One region of the Streptomyces sp. NPDC100445 genome, then DNA from elsewhere that is predicted to be linked to it. Evidence: riboswitches for the same ligand, from Rfam matches in the RefSeq annotation. Region 1 holds a riboswitch; the other holds the start of a gene.
The links. A riboswitch is a leader RNA that binds a small molecule or an ion and turns the genes downstream of it on or off. The one in region 1 is predicted to bind cyclic di-AMP.
Positions count from the first base shown of each region.

Region 2: it holds a riboswitch for cyclic di-AMP, as region 1 does, so the genes downstream of both, ACIQVT_RS30850 (peptidoglycan DD-metalloendopeptidase family protein) here and ACIQVT_RS28325 (transglycosylase SLT domain-containing protein) in region 1, are expected to answer to the same signal.

Region 1 is NZ_JBIVZV010000013.1:203,400-210,633, reverse strand. Features, by position in the region: gene ACIQVT_RS28340 (ATP-grasp domain-containing protein) at 1-995, shown strand, start outside; gene ACIQVT_RS28335 (FAD-dependent oxidoreductase) at 1,047-2,249, shown strand; gene ACIQVT_RS28330 (HAD family hydrolase) at 2,345-3,157, shown strand; gene ACIQVT_RS28325 (transglycosylase SLT domain-containing protein) at 3,218-3,709, opposite strand; cyclic di-AMP (ydaO/yuaA leader) riboswitch at 3,715-3,895, opposite strand; gene ACIQVT_RS28320 (polyprenyl synthetase family protein) at 4,487-5,497, shown strand; gene ACIQVT_RS28315 (outer membrane lipoprotein carrier protein LolA) at 5,744-6,985, shown strand; gene ACIQVT_RS28310 (flavodoxin family protein) at 7,026-7,234, opposite strand, start outside.
Region 2 is NZ_JBIVZV010000015.1:178,353-185,586, reverse strand. Features, by position in the region: gene ACIQVT_RS30865 (helix-turn-helix domain-containing protein) at 1-442, shown strand, start outside; gene ACIQVT_RS30860 (DUF6126 family protein) at 439-561, shown strand; gene ACIQVT_RS30855 (tyrosine-protein phosphatase) at 574-1,371, opposite strand; cyclic di-AMP (ydaO/yuaA leader) riboswitch at 1,917-2,073, shown strand; gene ACIQVT_RS30850 (peptidoglycan DD-metalloendopeptidase family protein) at 2,079-2,960, shown strand; gene ACIQVT_RS30845 (SGNH/GDSL hydrolase family protein) at 3,204-3,989, shown strand; gene ACIQVT_RS30840 (TetR/AcrR family transcriptional regulator) at 4,083-4,703, opposite strand; gene ACIQVT_RS30835 (MBL fold metallo-hydrolase) at 4,898-6,067, shown strand; gene ACIQVT_RS30830 (ATP-binding protein) at 6,517-7,234, shown strand, end outside.

The DNA of each region.
Region 1 (7,234 bases):
TGATCCCGACGGACGAGGAGGCCGCCGTCCTGATCGCCGAGCACCAGGAGCACCTGGCCGGCTCCTTCCTCTTCCCGCGCGTGGACCCGGGGCTGCCGCGCCGGCTGGCGAGCAAGGAGGGGCTGCACGACCTGTGCGCGGAGCACGGCGTGGCGAGTCCCGCGGCCGCGTTCCCGCGGTCGTACGGGGACGTCGTCGCCTTCGCGGACCGCACCCGTTTCCCGGTGGTGGCCAAGAACCGGGAGGCGTTCGTGCGGCGCCGGCGGCCCGCGGTGCACGGCACCACCCGGATCGGCACGCGTGAGGGGCTGCTCAGCCTGGCCCGCGACTGGGGCGGGGAGCCCGGAGTGGTCCTCCAGGAGTACCTGCCGCGCGAGGACGCCGAGGACTGGATCGTGCACGCCTGCTTCGACCAGGACTCCAGCCCGCTGGCGCTGTTCACCGGCGTCAAGGTGCGCTCCTGGCCGCCGCACGCCGGCATGACGGCGCACGCGTACGTCGTCGACAACCCGGAACTCGCCGGGCTCGCCGCGCGTTTCGTCAGACGGATCGGCTTCAGCGGCGTCGTCGACCTCGACCTGCGCTTCGACCGGCGCGACGGCCGGTACAAGCTCCTCGACTTCAACCCGCGGGTGGGCGCCCAGTTCCGGCTCTTCGAGAACGCGTCCGGCGTGGACGTCGTACGCGCCCTGCACCTGCACCTGACCGGCCGTGCCGTCCCCCGGGCGGAACAGCGCGCCGGCCACCGCTACATCGTGGAGAACATCGACCTCCCCGCCCTCCTCGCCTACCGCCGCAGCGGATACACCACCCCGCACGCGCCGGTGCGGGCCAGCGGCACGGAGCTGGCCTGGTTCGCGGGGGACGACCCGCTGCCGTTCCTCACGATGCTCGCCCGCTTCGTGCGCCCCGGCGCACGGCACCTGTGCCAGCTGTGGCGAGCGCACCGCCGCGACGGCACCACCGGCAAGCGGGCGGGGCGGGCGGGACCGTGAGGCAGGCAGGGCCATGACCAAGTCGCGCACCGCGTCCAGGGAGGGCACCTCGTGAATCGACCGGTCGCAGTCATCGGGGCGGGACCGTTCGGCCTGTCCACCGCCGCCCACCTGCGGGCCCGCGGCATCCCCGTCCGCGTCTTCGGCGAGCCCATGGTCAGCTGGCGCGACCACATGCCCGAGGGCATGCTCCTGAAGTCGACGCCCGCCGCCTCGAACCTCGACTGCCCGCAGCCCGGCCACACCCTCGCCGACTACTGCGACGCGGCCGGCGTCCGCCGCCTGGTGACCGACGAGGACATCATCCCGGTGGAGACGTTCACCGCCTACGGCGAGTGGTTCCAGCGCGCGCTGGTGCCCGGTCTGGAGCGGGTGCGCGTCGGCTCGGTCGAGCACGACCGGGGCGGTGGTCTCGCCCTCCGGCTGGACTCCGGTGAGTCGTTCACCGCGCGCGCCGTCGTCGTCGCCACCGGTCTGTCGGGCTTCGCCCACCTGCCGCCGGAGCTGACGGGAGCGGCGGCCGGCGGACCCTCCCCGTCCGGCCCGGTCTCGCACAGCTCCCAGCACCACGACCTCGGCCGGTTCGCCGGCCGGGAGGTGATCGTCGTCGGCGCCGGCCAGTCCGCGCTGGAGACGGCGACGCTCGCGGCGGAGGCGGGGGCCCGGGTGCGCGTGGTCGCGCGCGGCCGGGGGCGGGTCGCCTTCGGCAGCCCGCCGTGGCGGCAGCCGGCGTTCCGGCCGCGGTCCCCGTTCGGCCGCGCCTGGTCGCTGTGGGCGCTCAGCCGCCACCCGGATCCGTACCGCTTCCTGCCCGAGGCCACCCGCCACTACCTGGTCCGCCGGGTCCTCGGCCCGCTCGGCGCCTGGTGGCTGCGTGAGCGTTTCGAGCGCGGGGTGCGGGTGCGGGACGTGGAGCGGGTGGTGGGCGCCGAGGCCCCGGACGGCACCCCGGTGCTGACCGTCCGCACCCACGGCGGGCGGACCGAGCGGCTCGCCGCCGACCACGTCATCGCCGCCACCGGCTACCGCGTCGACCTCGCGGCGCTGGACTTCCTCGGCCCCGGGCTGCGCGGCCGGCTCGCGGTGAGCCGCGGTGCGCCGAGGCTCGGCCCCGGCTGCGTCTCCTCCGTGCCGGGCCTGTACTTCACCGGTCTGCCGGCGGCGTCGTCGTACGGCCCGGTGATGCGGTTCGTCTGCGGCACGGAGTTCGCCTCCCCGCGCCTGGCGAGACACCTGGCGGCGGCCCACGGCTGACCCCGCCGCGCCGGTGCCGGCCGGGGCCCGGTCAGCGGGCAAGTGCCTGCGGGAGCAGGTGAGTCGGCGGGCCGGGCGGTCCGTATTCTCTGATCATGGCACCCACCCCCGCGTACGACCTGATCGCCACCGACCTGGACGGGACGCTGCTGCGCGACGACGACACCGTCTCCGACCGGTCTGTGGCCGCGCTCGCGCGGGTGGCGCGGGCCGGCGCCCGGCATCTGGTGGTGACGGGCCGGCCGGCGCCGCGGGTACGGCCGCTCCTGGCGGGCCTCGGCCGCGCGGGCCTCGCGGTGTGCGGGCAGGGCGCGCAGCTCTACGACGCCGGGACCGACCGCCTGCTGTGGTCGGTCCGGCTGGACCGGGAACTGGCGGAGACCGCGCTCGGCAAGATCGAGGCGGAGGTGGGGCAGGTCTTCGCGGCGGTCGACCAGGACGGCGTGGATGGGCTCACGCTCGTCGAGCCCGGCTACCGCATGCCCCGTCCGACGCTGCCCGCGCTGCGGGTCGGCCGGCGGGACGACCTGTGGCGGGCGCCGATCAGCAAGGTGCTGCTGCGGCACCCCGTCCTGTCCGACGACGAGCTGGCGGCCGTGGCCCGCGCGGCGGTGGGCTCGCTGGCGACGGTCACGATGTCGGGGCCGGGGACCGTGGAGCTCCAGCCGAGCGGGGTGACCAAGGCGACGGGGCTCGCGCTGGCCGCCGAGCGGCTGGGGGTCGCCGCCGAACGGGCCGTCGCGTTCGGGGACATGCCCAACGACATCCCGATGTTCCGGTGGGCGGGCCACGGCGTCGCGATGGCCGGTGCCCACCCCGAACTGAGGGCCATCGCGGACGAGGTCACCTCGTCCAACGAGGACGACGGCGTCGCCGTCGTCCTCGAGAGACTGTTCCCGGCCGGCTGACCGGGAGGGTCGGCCGACCGGGTGGGCCGGGAGGCCGGCGGCGTCGGCCGCCGGTGCCGGTCAGTACGCGCCGAAGACGTTGTCGATCGAGCCGTACCGCGCGGCCGCGTAGTTGCACGCGGCGGTGATGTTCGCGACCGGGTCGTAGATGTCGAACGACGTGCCGGCCACGTGGTAGGCCTTGAAGGTGGGGTCGATGACCTGGAGCAGCCCCTTGGAGGGGATGCCGGCGGCCGCGTTGGAGTCCCACAGGTTGATGGCGGCCGGGTTGCCCGACGACTCGCGGATGATGTTGCGGTAGATGCCGTTGTAGGTGCCCGGGATGCCCTTCTGGGCCATGATCGCGAGCGACTCGCGGATCCAGCCGTCGAGGTTGTTCGGGTAGCCGGCCGGGGTGGTGGCGGCGGCCGGGGCGGCGGTGGTGGTGGCCGCGGCGGCGCCGGTGGCGCCGATGAGCGGCAGGGCGAGGACGACGGCGCCGGTGCCCGCGGCGGTGAGGACGCGGACGAGGCGGCTGGTGCGGGTACGGCGGGGCTGAGCGGCGGCAGACATGGGGGTGTTCCTCTCCGTCGCCTGCGAGGTGAGCTGTCGGGTTCGGGCGGGGAGGCGCCCGGCCGTGCCCTGGAGGAGGCACGGCTTCACCCCTAGCCGTCCCGGTGCGGCGTGTGCCGTTCCGGACCGGCGGCTTACCTGGGTCCCCCGCTCCTGCCGTACGAATGGGTTCGTCGATGGGTTATGCGGGCGGCGGCAGGATTAGGCGTCCGCCCGACGGCCGGGAACGTATGCGAGAGCACATGTCGGGAACAAGTGCCGGATTCACACATCGCACCGTTTGACCTTGATCGACGCCGTATGGGGTGCTTGATCCTTTGCGGTCGCCAATCCTCAACTCGCCTACGGCGCAAGGGTTCGGGCGGGCCGTGCCCGGTAGGGCTGCGGAACGGGCGCGTGACCCAATTCACGAAATGGCAAATCATTCCAAAACAGACAAGAGGGAATCGGCGGATTCTCGACCCCGGGGGGTCCGGGCCGGGGAAGGCGGGGTGGGGGTCCGCGTCATTGCCGCCTCTCGGTGGGCGTGGCCGAAAGGTGGCGGGCCGGAGTTCGGAGAGGTCACGAAAGAATAACCGAATTACGGTTAAGTCGATAAATGTCCGTTCTTACCATCCGATCACACTCGCGCCCGTTCTGGTCCGATACCGCCCGGGCTGGACCGGTGGGCGCTAGCGGTGATCGAAAGAGGACCGGATACGCTGAGTTGAGTGAGGGCAGCGACCTATCGACAAACCGTGTGATCGCCAGCAGACAGCAGCAGACAGGAGACCCCTCGTGACCGTCGTCGGGCCGTTCGGGCTGAGCGTGCGGGACCAGGCTCTGGAAGCCGATGTCCAGGCCGGATTGACGGCTGTCGAGGAAGGCTTGCTCGAGGCCACCAAGAGCGAGGTCCCGTTCATCACGGAGGCCGCGCAGCACCTCGTACGGGCCGGCGGGAAGCGGTTCCGGCCGCTGCTCGTCATGCTCGCGGCGCAGTTCGGCGACCCCTACGCGCCCGGTGTCGTACCGTCCGCCGTGGTCGTGGAGCTGACCCACCTGGCCACGCTGTACCACGACGACGTCATGGACGAGGCGACCGTGCGGCGCGGCGTGGCCAGCGCCAACACGCGCTGGGGCAACTCCGTCGCGGTCCTCACCGGCGACTTCCTCTTCGCCCGCGCCTCCCAGATCCTCGCCGACCTCGGCCCCGAGGCGGTCCGGGTGCAGGCCCTCGCGTTCGAACGGCTGGTCACCGGCCAGATCCTGGAGACCGCGGGTCCCTCGGACGGCCGCGACCCGGTCGAGCACTACCTGGACGTGCTCGGCGGCAAGACGGGCTCCCTGGTCGCGGTCGCCTGCCGGTTCGGCGCGATGATGTCCGGCGCCGACGAGCGGGTCGTCGACGTCCTCACCCAGTACGGCGAACGGCTCGGGGTCGCCTTCCAGCTCGCCGACGACGTCCTGGACATCGCCTCCGACTCCCACGAGTCCGGCAAGACCCCGGGCACCGACCTGCGCGAGGGCATCCCCACCCTCCCCGTGCTCCGGCTGCGCGAGCGCGCCGCCCGGCTGGGCCGGTCCGAGGACGTCGCCCTGTGCGCGCTGCTCGACTCCGACCTCAGCGACGACGCCCGGCACGCCGAGGCGCTGACCGCGCTGCGCGCCCACCCCGCGCTGGAGCAGGCCCGCCGGGACACCGTGCGGTACGCGGAGGAGGCGCGGGCCGCGCTGCTGCCGCTGCCGGAGTGCGACGCCAAGGCGGCGCTGCTGGAGCTGTGCGACGCGGTGGTGCACCGCGCCGGCTGAACCGCCGAGGCACCCTCCCGGGCGGCGTCACCCCGCACGACCCCTACGGGTCGGGGGAGATGCCGCCTCCTCATGTCATACCGCAGGCGTACACGGAGTTGGCCCCGAGGGCTGACGCTTCGGCGCGGCCGATTTGGTCAGATGGTCACCACGGACATCACCACTCCTCACCGATCCGGGTGAGAATGGCGGCTCAGGTGTACCAGCGTGAGGACAGCCGCCGCCGACGACGGAGGTAAGGCACACATGGCACCGTACGCATCCGACGACGCAGTGGGCGCCGAGCGCGACGAGGACCCGCGTCCCGGCCGGCGCAAGGCCGCCCGGTACGCCGTCCCGGTCGCGGTGGTGGGGGTGGCGGCGGCCACGATCGGGCTCGTCCCGGCGCTCGCCGACTCCGGCGACCCCGACCTGCCGAGGATCAGCGCGCAGCAGCTCATCGAGAAGATCGCCAGGTCGGACGTGCAGCGGCTGTCCGGCACCGTGAAGATCAGCACCGACCTCGGCCTGCCCGAACTCGGCGGCCTGGAGGACAAGCTGCTCTCCGGGGCGGCCGGTGGCTCCGGCGACGGCTCCTCCGCCGACCCGCGCGCCAGGCTCACCGAGCTGGTCTCCGGCACGCACACCCTGCGCGTCGCCGCCGACGGCCCCGACCGGCAGAAGCTGTCACTGGTGGAGAGCGGCGCCGAGTACAGCCTCATCCACGACGGCAAGGACGTCTGGGGCTACGACAGCAAGAGCAACCAGGTCCACCACTCCACCACGGCCCGCTCCGGCCGGGACCGCGGCGCCGAGCCGCCGGCCACGCCGAAGGACTTCGCCGAGCAGGCCCTGAAGTCGGTCGACGACACCACGTCCGTCACCGTCGACGGCACCGCGCAGGTCGCCGGGCGCGACGCCTACAAGCTGCTGATCCGGCCCCGGCAGTCCGGCACCACCGTCGGCGCGATCAGCATCGCCGTGGACGCGCGGACGGGCCTGCCGCTGAAGTTCACGCTGACCCCGAGCGGCGGCGGCGCCGCCGTCGTCGACGCCGGCTTCACCCGGGTCTCCTTCGCCGAACCGGCCGCCTCCACCTTCGCGTTCACCCCGCCCAAGGGCGCCAAGGTCACCGAGGGCACGGACGGGTCCGCGCGGCCGGAGCACGACCGGGCCGGCGGGACGTCCCGGCACGGTGCTCCCGGGCACGCCCCGCGGCCGGGCGGGGAAGCCGCCCGGGGGCTGTCCGGGGCCGAGGTCCTCGGCAAGGGCTGGACGTCCGTCGCCACCTTCGACACGGGTGCGCACGGCGGCCTGCCCACCGGCGCCAAGGGCGGTGACCTGGGCGGCTTCCTCGGCTCGATCGGTGAACCGGCCTCCGGCGCCTTCGGCAAGGGCACCGTCTTCTCCACCCGACTGGTCAACGCCCTGATCACCGACGACGGCAGGGTCTACGCCGGCGCGGTCACCAAGGACGCCCTGGTGAAGGCGGCCGACGCGGCGAAGTGACCGTCCGGGGACGACGGGCGCCCGAGCGGGGGAGCGACGTTCAGGCGCCCGGCGTCTCGTGGGGGAAGCGCGCGAGCGGAGCCTCGCGCGCGAAGAACGTCTTGGCGCGCGCCAGCGCCTCGGTGTCCCCGAGTACGTCGCCGGGCGCGCTGCCGTTGCCGAGCAGGACCCCGCCGAAGCGCATCCCCAGATAGGCGGCCGAGTTGTTGAGCGTGCCGATGTAGGGGGCGGCGACCGACGGCTGGTCGG
Region 2 (7,234 bases), on a different contig from region 1:
GATGCTCCTCGCGCTCGCCCGTATCTACGGTACGACCGTCTCCGAGCTGCTCGGCGAGACGGTCGCCGACCGGGACGCGATCGTGCGGGCCGCCGACATGGAGTCCACGCGGGCGGGCGGATGGACGTACGTGCAGGCCGGCGCGCCCGGCCGCGGCATGCAGGCCCTGCGGGTGCGCGTGCCCCACGGCTCGCAGGGCGACATGGTGCGCGTCCATCCCGGCGAGGAGTGGCTGTACGTCCTGAGGGGGCGGCTCCGGCTCCGGCTCGGCGACACCGCGCACCTGCTCGCCACCGGCGACAGCGCGCACTTCGACTCCCTCACCCCGCACCGCCTGGCCGCCGAGGACCAGGACGGCGTGGAGCTGCTGTTCGTCCACACCCTGTTGCAGAGTCCCACGGCCACGCTGTGCCTGGGACCACCGACCGGAGAGCTGCCATGAGCGACTTCGAGACCAGGTTCCCCCGTTCCCTGTGGATCCGCCTGATCATCTACATCGCCCTCGGGCACGTCCTCGCGGCGTTCCTGTACCTGCTGTTCACGGTGGGCGCCAAGTCCTGACCTGCCCGCCGCTCAGTCCAGCAGGCGCTCGCGGAGCCGTGCGCGGGTGTCGGGGGAGAGGCCCAGGCCCCGGAGCAGGTAGGTGTCGACGTCGCCCCACGTCTCCTCGATGCTCCGGAAGGCCGCCTCCAGGTACTCGGCGCGGGCGTCGAAGAGCGGGTCGAGCAGTGCCATGACCTCGGGGGTGTACGCGGTGTCCGCGCTGCCGCTGCGGCGCACCTTGTAGCGGCGGTGCCGCGCGTTGGACTCCAGGTAGTCGGCGACGATCGCGTCCCGCTCCACCCTGAGGGCCAGGAGGGTGACGGCTATCGAGATGCCCGCGCGGTCCTTGCCGGCCGCGCAGTGCATCAGCGCGGGCACGCTGTCGTCGGCGAGCGCGTGCAGCACGCGGGAGTGCTCGGCCGTGCGCTCCTTGACGATCTTCCGGTAGGAGGCGGTCATCCGGGCCGCCCCCTTGCCGCCGTCGAGGATCGCGCGCAGCTGCTCCAGGTCGCCGTCCCGGACCATCTTCCAGAACTCGGCGCCGTCCGCCGGGTCGCTCAGCGGCAGGTTCACGTTCCGCACACCGGGCAGTTCGACGTCGGGTCCCTCCAGTCGCTGGTCGGCCGCGTTGCGGAAGTCGAAGACCGTGTGCAGGCCCAGGGAGGCGAGGAACTCCGCGTCGTCCTCGGTCGCGTGCGCCAGGTGCCCACTGCGGAACAGCACGCCGTGGCGCACCCGTCGGCCGTCCGTGGTCGGCAGCCCGCCCACGTCACGGAAGTTGCGCACTCCGGACAGCTCCGGCTCGGTCGACGGGACCTGCTGCGTCACGGGGGCTCCTCCCGGTCGGCCCCGTCGGCGCGGCTCACCGGCGGGCACTGCGACGACCATACGACATCGATTTCCCCAGGCGGCAGGTGTCCGGCGGGCGTGGTCACACCCACCGGCCGACCTCCCGGGGGAGGGGCGCCGTGGTCCCCGCCCGGCTCCGGGCACGGCACCACGGCGCACCGGTACGGGGACCGAGGAGTAGCCCGGACTCCGCGTTCCTCCGGTTATATGACGCTTGGGAGGAATGCCCCCATCGTGACATTGTGCCCAACTCGCGGTCGACCGACCGGACATGTGAGGGACCTACGTGACCAGCGTCATAGTGGTGACCGTACGTCGCATGTCATGCCCACGTAATGTCGTTGCCCAGCCGGGTACTTGAGGGACGGGCGAGGCGGAGTTGCACGCAGGGTGACCACGAGTTCCCCGGTGCGGGTGCCCGAAACACCGGGAGCGGGAACCGGATGCTTGTCTCCCCGCGTCCCGCTCGCTTACGTTCACCACCAATCCGGACGGAACGCCGAATCCTGCCGCCGCCCGGAGCCCCACACTGATCCGCGTCCGGCAGGAGCGGGGGACCCACCAGGTACGACTGCCTGTCCCGGTCTCCGCGACAGGCTTTGGGGTGCAGCCGTGCGACGCACGGCCGGGCAGCTCCAGCCCGAACCCGACAGCTGACCTCGCAGGCGCCGGAGAGGAACCGCGCCATGCCCGCCACGGGTAAGCACCGCCGCCCCAAGACCCAGCGTCTGTCCCGCTCCATCGCCGCCGCCGGGACCGGTGGCGCCGCGCTGGCCCTCCCGCTGATCGGGGCCGCCGGCGCGCACGCCGCCACCCCCGCCCAGCCCGTGGTCGGCAAGACCGTGCGGTCCCTCCCGGACACGGCGGTCAGGACCGCCGCGCAGCCGGCTCCGGGCCTGCGCACCTACACGGTCCGCAGCGGCGACTACCTCGCCAGGATCGCCGACGAGCAGCATGTCGGCGGCGGCTGGCAGCGCCTCTACGAGGACAACCGGCAGGCCGTCGGCGCCGATCCGTCGCTGATCCACCCGGGCCTCAGGCTCACCCTCGGCGGCAAGGCCACGGGGACCCGCACCGACTCCGCCCCGGCCCCGAGGTCCGCCCCGGCCCCGAAGCCGGCCCCGGCCCCCAAGTCCGCCCCGGCCCCCCGCACGTCCACCGGCTACACCCTCCCGGTGGCCGGCGCGGCCACCGGCACCGGCTACCACGTGGCCGGCGGCATGTGGTCCAGCGGCTACCACACCGGCGTCGACTTCGTCGTCCCCACCGGCACCTCCCTGAAGGCCGTCGCCGCGGGCACCGTCGTCTCCGCCGGCTGGGGCGGCGCCTACGGCAACCAGGTCGTCATCCGCCTGAACGACGGCTACTACGCCCAGTACGGCCACCTCTCCCAGCTCTCCGTCTCGGCCGGCCAGAGCGTCACCGCGGGGCAGCAGATAGGCCTGTCCGGCGCCACCGGCAACGTGACCGGCCCGCACCTGCACTTCGAGATCCGCACCACGCCGTACTACGGCTCCGACATCGACCCGGTCGGCTACCTCCGCCGGCACGGCCTCACCGTCGGCTGACACCCCCGCACCACCGTCCGACACGCCACCGAAGGCCGGACCCCGAACCCGGGGTCCGGCCTTCGGCGTTCCGGTTGCCAGGCGGTCAACGCGCCTGACGACGGCCCTATTCCGTGGTTGGCCGATTCTTTGTCAGTGGCTCATGTCACCGTTCGTCAACCCCCGCCTACGGTCGCGTAGGTCACATCCGAAGGTGAATCATGGTCCGACGTGGCAGACGATTCGAAGAATGACAACAGATCAGTGATCGGGTCGTACGTGGCGGTGGGGGACAGCTTCACCGAGGGCGTCGGCGACCCCGGCCCCGACGGGGCGTTCGTGGGCTGGGCCGACCGGCTCGCGGTACTGCTCGCCGACCGGCGTCCCGAGGGCGACTTCCAGTACACCAATCTCGCCGTGCGCGGCAAACTCCTGGACCAGGTCATGGCGGACCAGCTCCCCAGAGCCGTCGAACTCGCCCCGGACCTCGTCTCCTTCTGTGCGGGCGGCAACGACATCATCCGCCCGGGCACCGACCCGGACGAGGTGGCGACGCGTTTCGAAGGCGCCGTGGCCCGGCTGACCGGAGCCGTCGGCACCGTGTTGGTGACGACCGGCTTCGACACCCGTGGCGTGCCCGTGCTCAAGCACCTGCGCGGCAAGATCGCCACGTACAACGGGCACGTCCGGGCCATCGCCGACCGGTACGGCTGCCCCGTGCTGGACCTGTGGTCCCTCAGATCCGTGCAGGACCGCAGGGCCTGGGACCGCGACCGGCTGCACCTTTCACCCGAGGGACACACCCGTGTGGCGCTGCGGGCCGGGCAGGCCCTCGGCGTGGACGTCCCGGCCGACCCCGAGCAGCCGTGGCCGCCGCTGCCGCCCCGGGGCACCCTGGAGATCCGCCGCGACGACGTGCACTGGGCCCGCGAGCACCTCGTCCCGTGGATCGGACGGCGGCTGCGCGGCGAGTCCTCCGGCGACCACGTGACCGCCAAGGGGCTGTTGTCGCCGGACGACATCCGGATGCGTATCGCCGCCGTGGCCTGACCGCATCGCGGCCGTGTCCCGTGCCCCGCACCCGGGGGTCCGGGACACGGCCCGGCGGGGAACTCGTGCGACGGTTCCCGAAAGGCGGCGCGCTCAGCGTCCGCGTCCGGCCGACGCCTCGCGTTCCAGGCCGAGTTCCCGGGCGAGGGCGTCGTCCACCCATTCCTGCGCCCGGGCCCGCGGCACCCCGCCCGGGTAGGACGTCAGTTGCACCGCCAGGCCGTCCAGCAGCGCGGTCAGCCGCAGCGCCGTACCGGGCGGGTCGGCGCACACGAACTCGCCGCCCGCCACCCCCTCGGTGATGACCTCGACGATGGCCGCTTTCCACTGCCTGTCGAGGTCCCGGGTGACATCGCGCAGCGCGGGCTCCCGCAGGGCCACCGCCCAGCCCTCGATCCACAGCCGCCAGCCCTTCGCCTGCCCGGTCGGCGCGTACCAGCGCACCGCCGCCCGCAGTCGGCGCAGCGCGGACGTCCGCCGTCCCAGCAGCCCGCGCAGACGCGCTAGGTCGTCGGCCGCCGCGTACGTGAAGGCGGCGGCGACCAGCTTCTCCTTCGTCGAGAAGTGGTACAGCACCAGCGCGTTGCTCACCCCGAGGGTCGCGGCCACGTCGGCGATCCTGACCGCCGCCACGCCCCGCGCCTCGATCTGCCCGATGGCGGCCCGCAGCAGTTCCTCCCGCCGCTCGGCCACGCTCAACCGCACTCTCGCCACGCGGTCACCCTAGCCGTTGTCCCACGGGCCCCGAAGCCGTCCCGCGCCCCCGCCCCGGCCCCGCACCGCGGCGGAGCCATCGGCGCCGGGCGGCGCGCGGCCCGGCCGGCGAAGGGCAGGCACCCCCGGCCCGTCGGGGCCGCCGGCGGGGCCGACCATAATGGAGGGCCTCACCCACTCCACCGGGAGGTACCGTGACCGGTCTGCGTATCGCGAACCCCGGGCTGCGCGCGCTGCGGCCCGCGGCCTTCGGCGCCGACCCCGGCGGAGCGCGCCTGGCCCGCATCCGCCGCTCGCCGCACTTCGAGAACGGTGTCTTCCAGAACCCGGGCGGCCCCGCACGCACCCGACCCTCCGGCTCCGGGATCGACATCGCCAAGGTGTTCCTGGACAAGGACACCCGGCCGCTGCGCGCCCCCGGTGGCACCGTGCCCGTGTACCCCACGACCTACGCCGACCTGGCCCGGCCGCCCGCCACCGGTCTCCGGCTCACCTGGGCGGGCCACTCCAGTGTGCTCGCGGAGATCGACGGACACCGGGTCCTGTTCGACCCGGTCTGGGGCGAGCGCTGCTCGCCGTTCCCGTTCGCCGGGCCGAAGCGGCTGCACCCGGTGCCGCTGCCGCTGGCCGCGCTGGGACCGGTCGACGTCGTCGTCATCTCCCACGATCACTACGACCACCTCGACCTGCCCACGATCAAGGCGCTGGCCGGCACCGACACCCTGTTCGCCGTGCCGCTGGGCGTCGGCGCCCACCTCGAGCACTGGGGCGTCTCCCCGGACCGGCTGCGCGAATTGGACTGGCACGAGTCCGCCCGCGTCGGCGGCCTCACCCTCACCGCCACCCCGGCCCGCCACTTCTGCGGGCGGGGCCTGCGCAACACCCAGCACACCCTGTGGGCGTCCTGGGTGGTGGCCGGCGAGGAACACCGGATCTACCACAGCGGGGACACCGGCTACTTCGACGGTTTCCGCGACATCGGCGCCGCGCACGGCCCGTTCGACGCCACCATGATCCAGATCGGTGCGTACAGCGAGTTCTGGCCCGACATCCACATGACGCCGGCGGAGGGTCTGCGCGCCCACCTCGACCTCCAGGGCGGGGCGCCGCACGGAGTGCTGCTGCCGATCCACTGGGGCACCTTCAACCTGGCCCCGCACCCGTGGGCCGAGCCGGGCGAGTGGACCAAGGAGGCCGCCGAGGAGGCCGGCCAGGCGGTGGCCCTGCCCCGGCCCGGCGAGCCCTTCGAGCCCGCCGGCAAGGTACCGGCGGAGGCCTGGTGGCGGGGCGTGTCCGGCGACGTACGGCGCACCTGGCGTTCGGTCGGCGCGTTCGTGGCGGAGCCCCCGGCCGCACGGTCCTGACGCGGTACGGAGTCCAGGCCAGGAGATCACTGTCCGTGACTCCGTGCGGGGGTCGCGGACGCCCCGCGAGGAAGCGGGAAGGGCGCCGCGCACGTCAGGGCGCGGATGTCCGGCGGAAGACGGCCGAAAGACGCCCGCCCCTCCGCGCCGCCCGCGACCTCCTTTTCCTGACCGCTTTTGACCAGCTCTTTTCGTCTGCTTCCGGAACGGCCGCGGCTGTCCGGTCGGGTTATCGGTCCCGCGTACGACGCTTCATACCAGAGCGGGACGCTCCTCGGGTGACTTTGTCAACTGCCCACCGCACGTGATGCCGAGGCAACTACTGTGAGTGTCCGTCGGGCGACGCACGGCCGGGTTCCCCCGGTCCCGCCGCCGACGGCGCGATGACGCATGCCCGCAGCGCGCACCGCAGGACACCCCAGGCCCGACGGACCAGTACGAGGACGCAGATGTCTCACCTCCGAGCACCGGCCACCCGTGCCGAGCGCCGCGAGGGCGGCCGGCACGGGCGGCCGGTCGCCCGACCCGCCCCCGCGCTGCCCGAGACGCACATACGGCCCCAGCTCATGCGGCTCGCCGTCCTGCCACCCCTCGCCGTCGCCCTCGGCGCCACCGCCGCCGTCCTGTTCACCATCCGCTCCACCGGCGTGCGCACCGGCCCCACCCTCTGGGCCGTACTCGCCGGAGCGGTCACCGTGGCCGTCGCGGGCATCCTCATCGCCGCCGTTGCCGCCGACCGCGCCGCCCGCTCGGTCGCCGACCGCGTCGACGCCCTGCGCCGCACCGCCGCGGTCGGCGAGGCCGACCTGCACGACCTCGTCGACGCGCTGCGCCGGGGCGAGACCCCGCCCCGGCGCCCCCCGCACCGGGGCGCGCCGGCCGACGCCGACCATTTCGAACTCCTCGCCGCCGAACTGGCCCGCGCGCACGACGGCGCCGTCACCGCCGTCGTGCGCGCCGCCCAGCTCTCCAGCCAGGCGGGCAGCGAGCAGAAGCTCGAGGTCTTCGTCAACCTCGCACGCCGCCTCCAGTCCCTCGTGCACCGCGAGATCTCCATCCTCGACGACCTCGAGAACGAGATCGAGGACCCCGACCTGCTGAAGGGCCTCTTCCACGTCGACCACCTGGCCACCCGCATCCGGCGGCACGCCGAGAACCTCGCCGTGC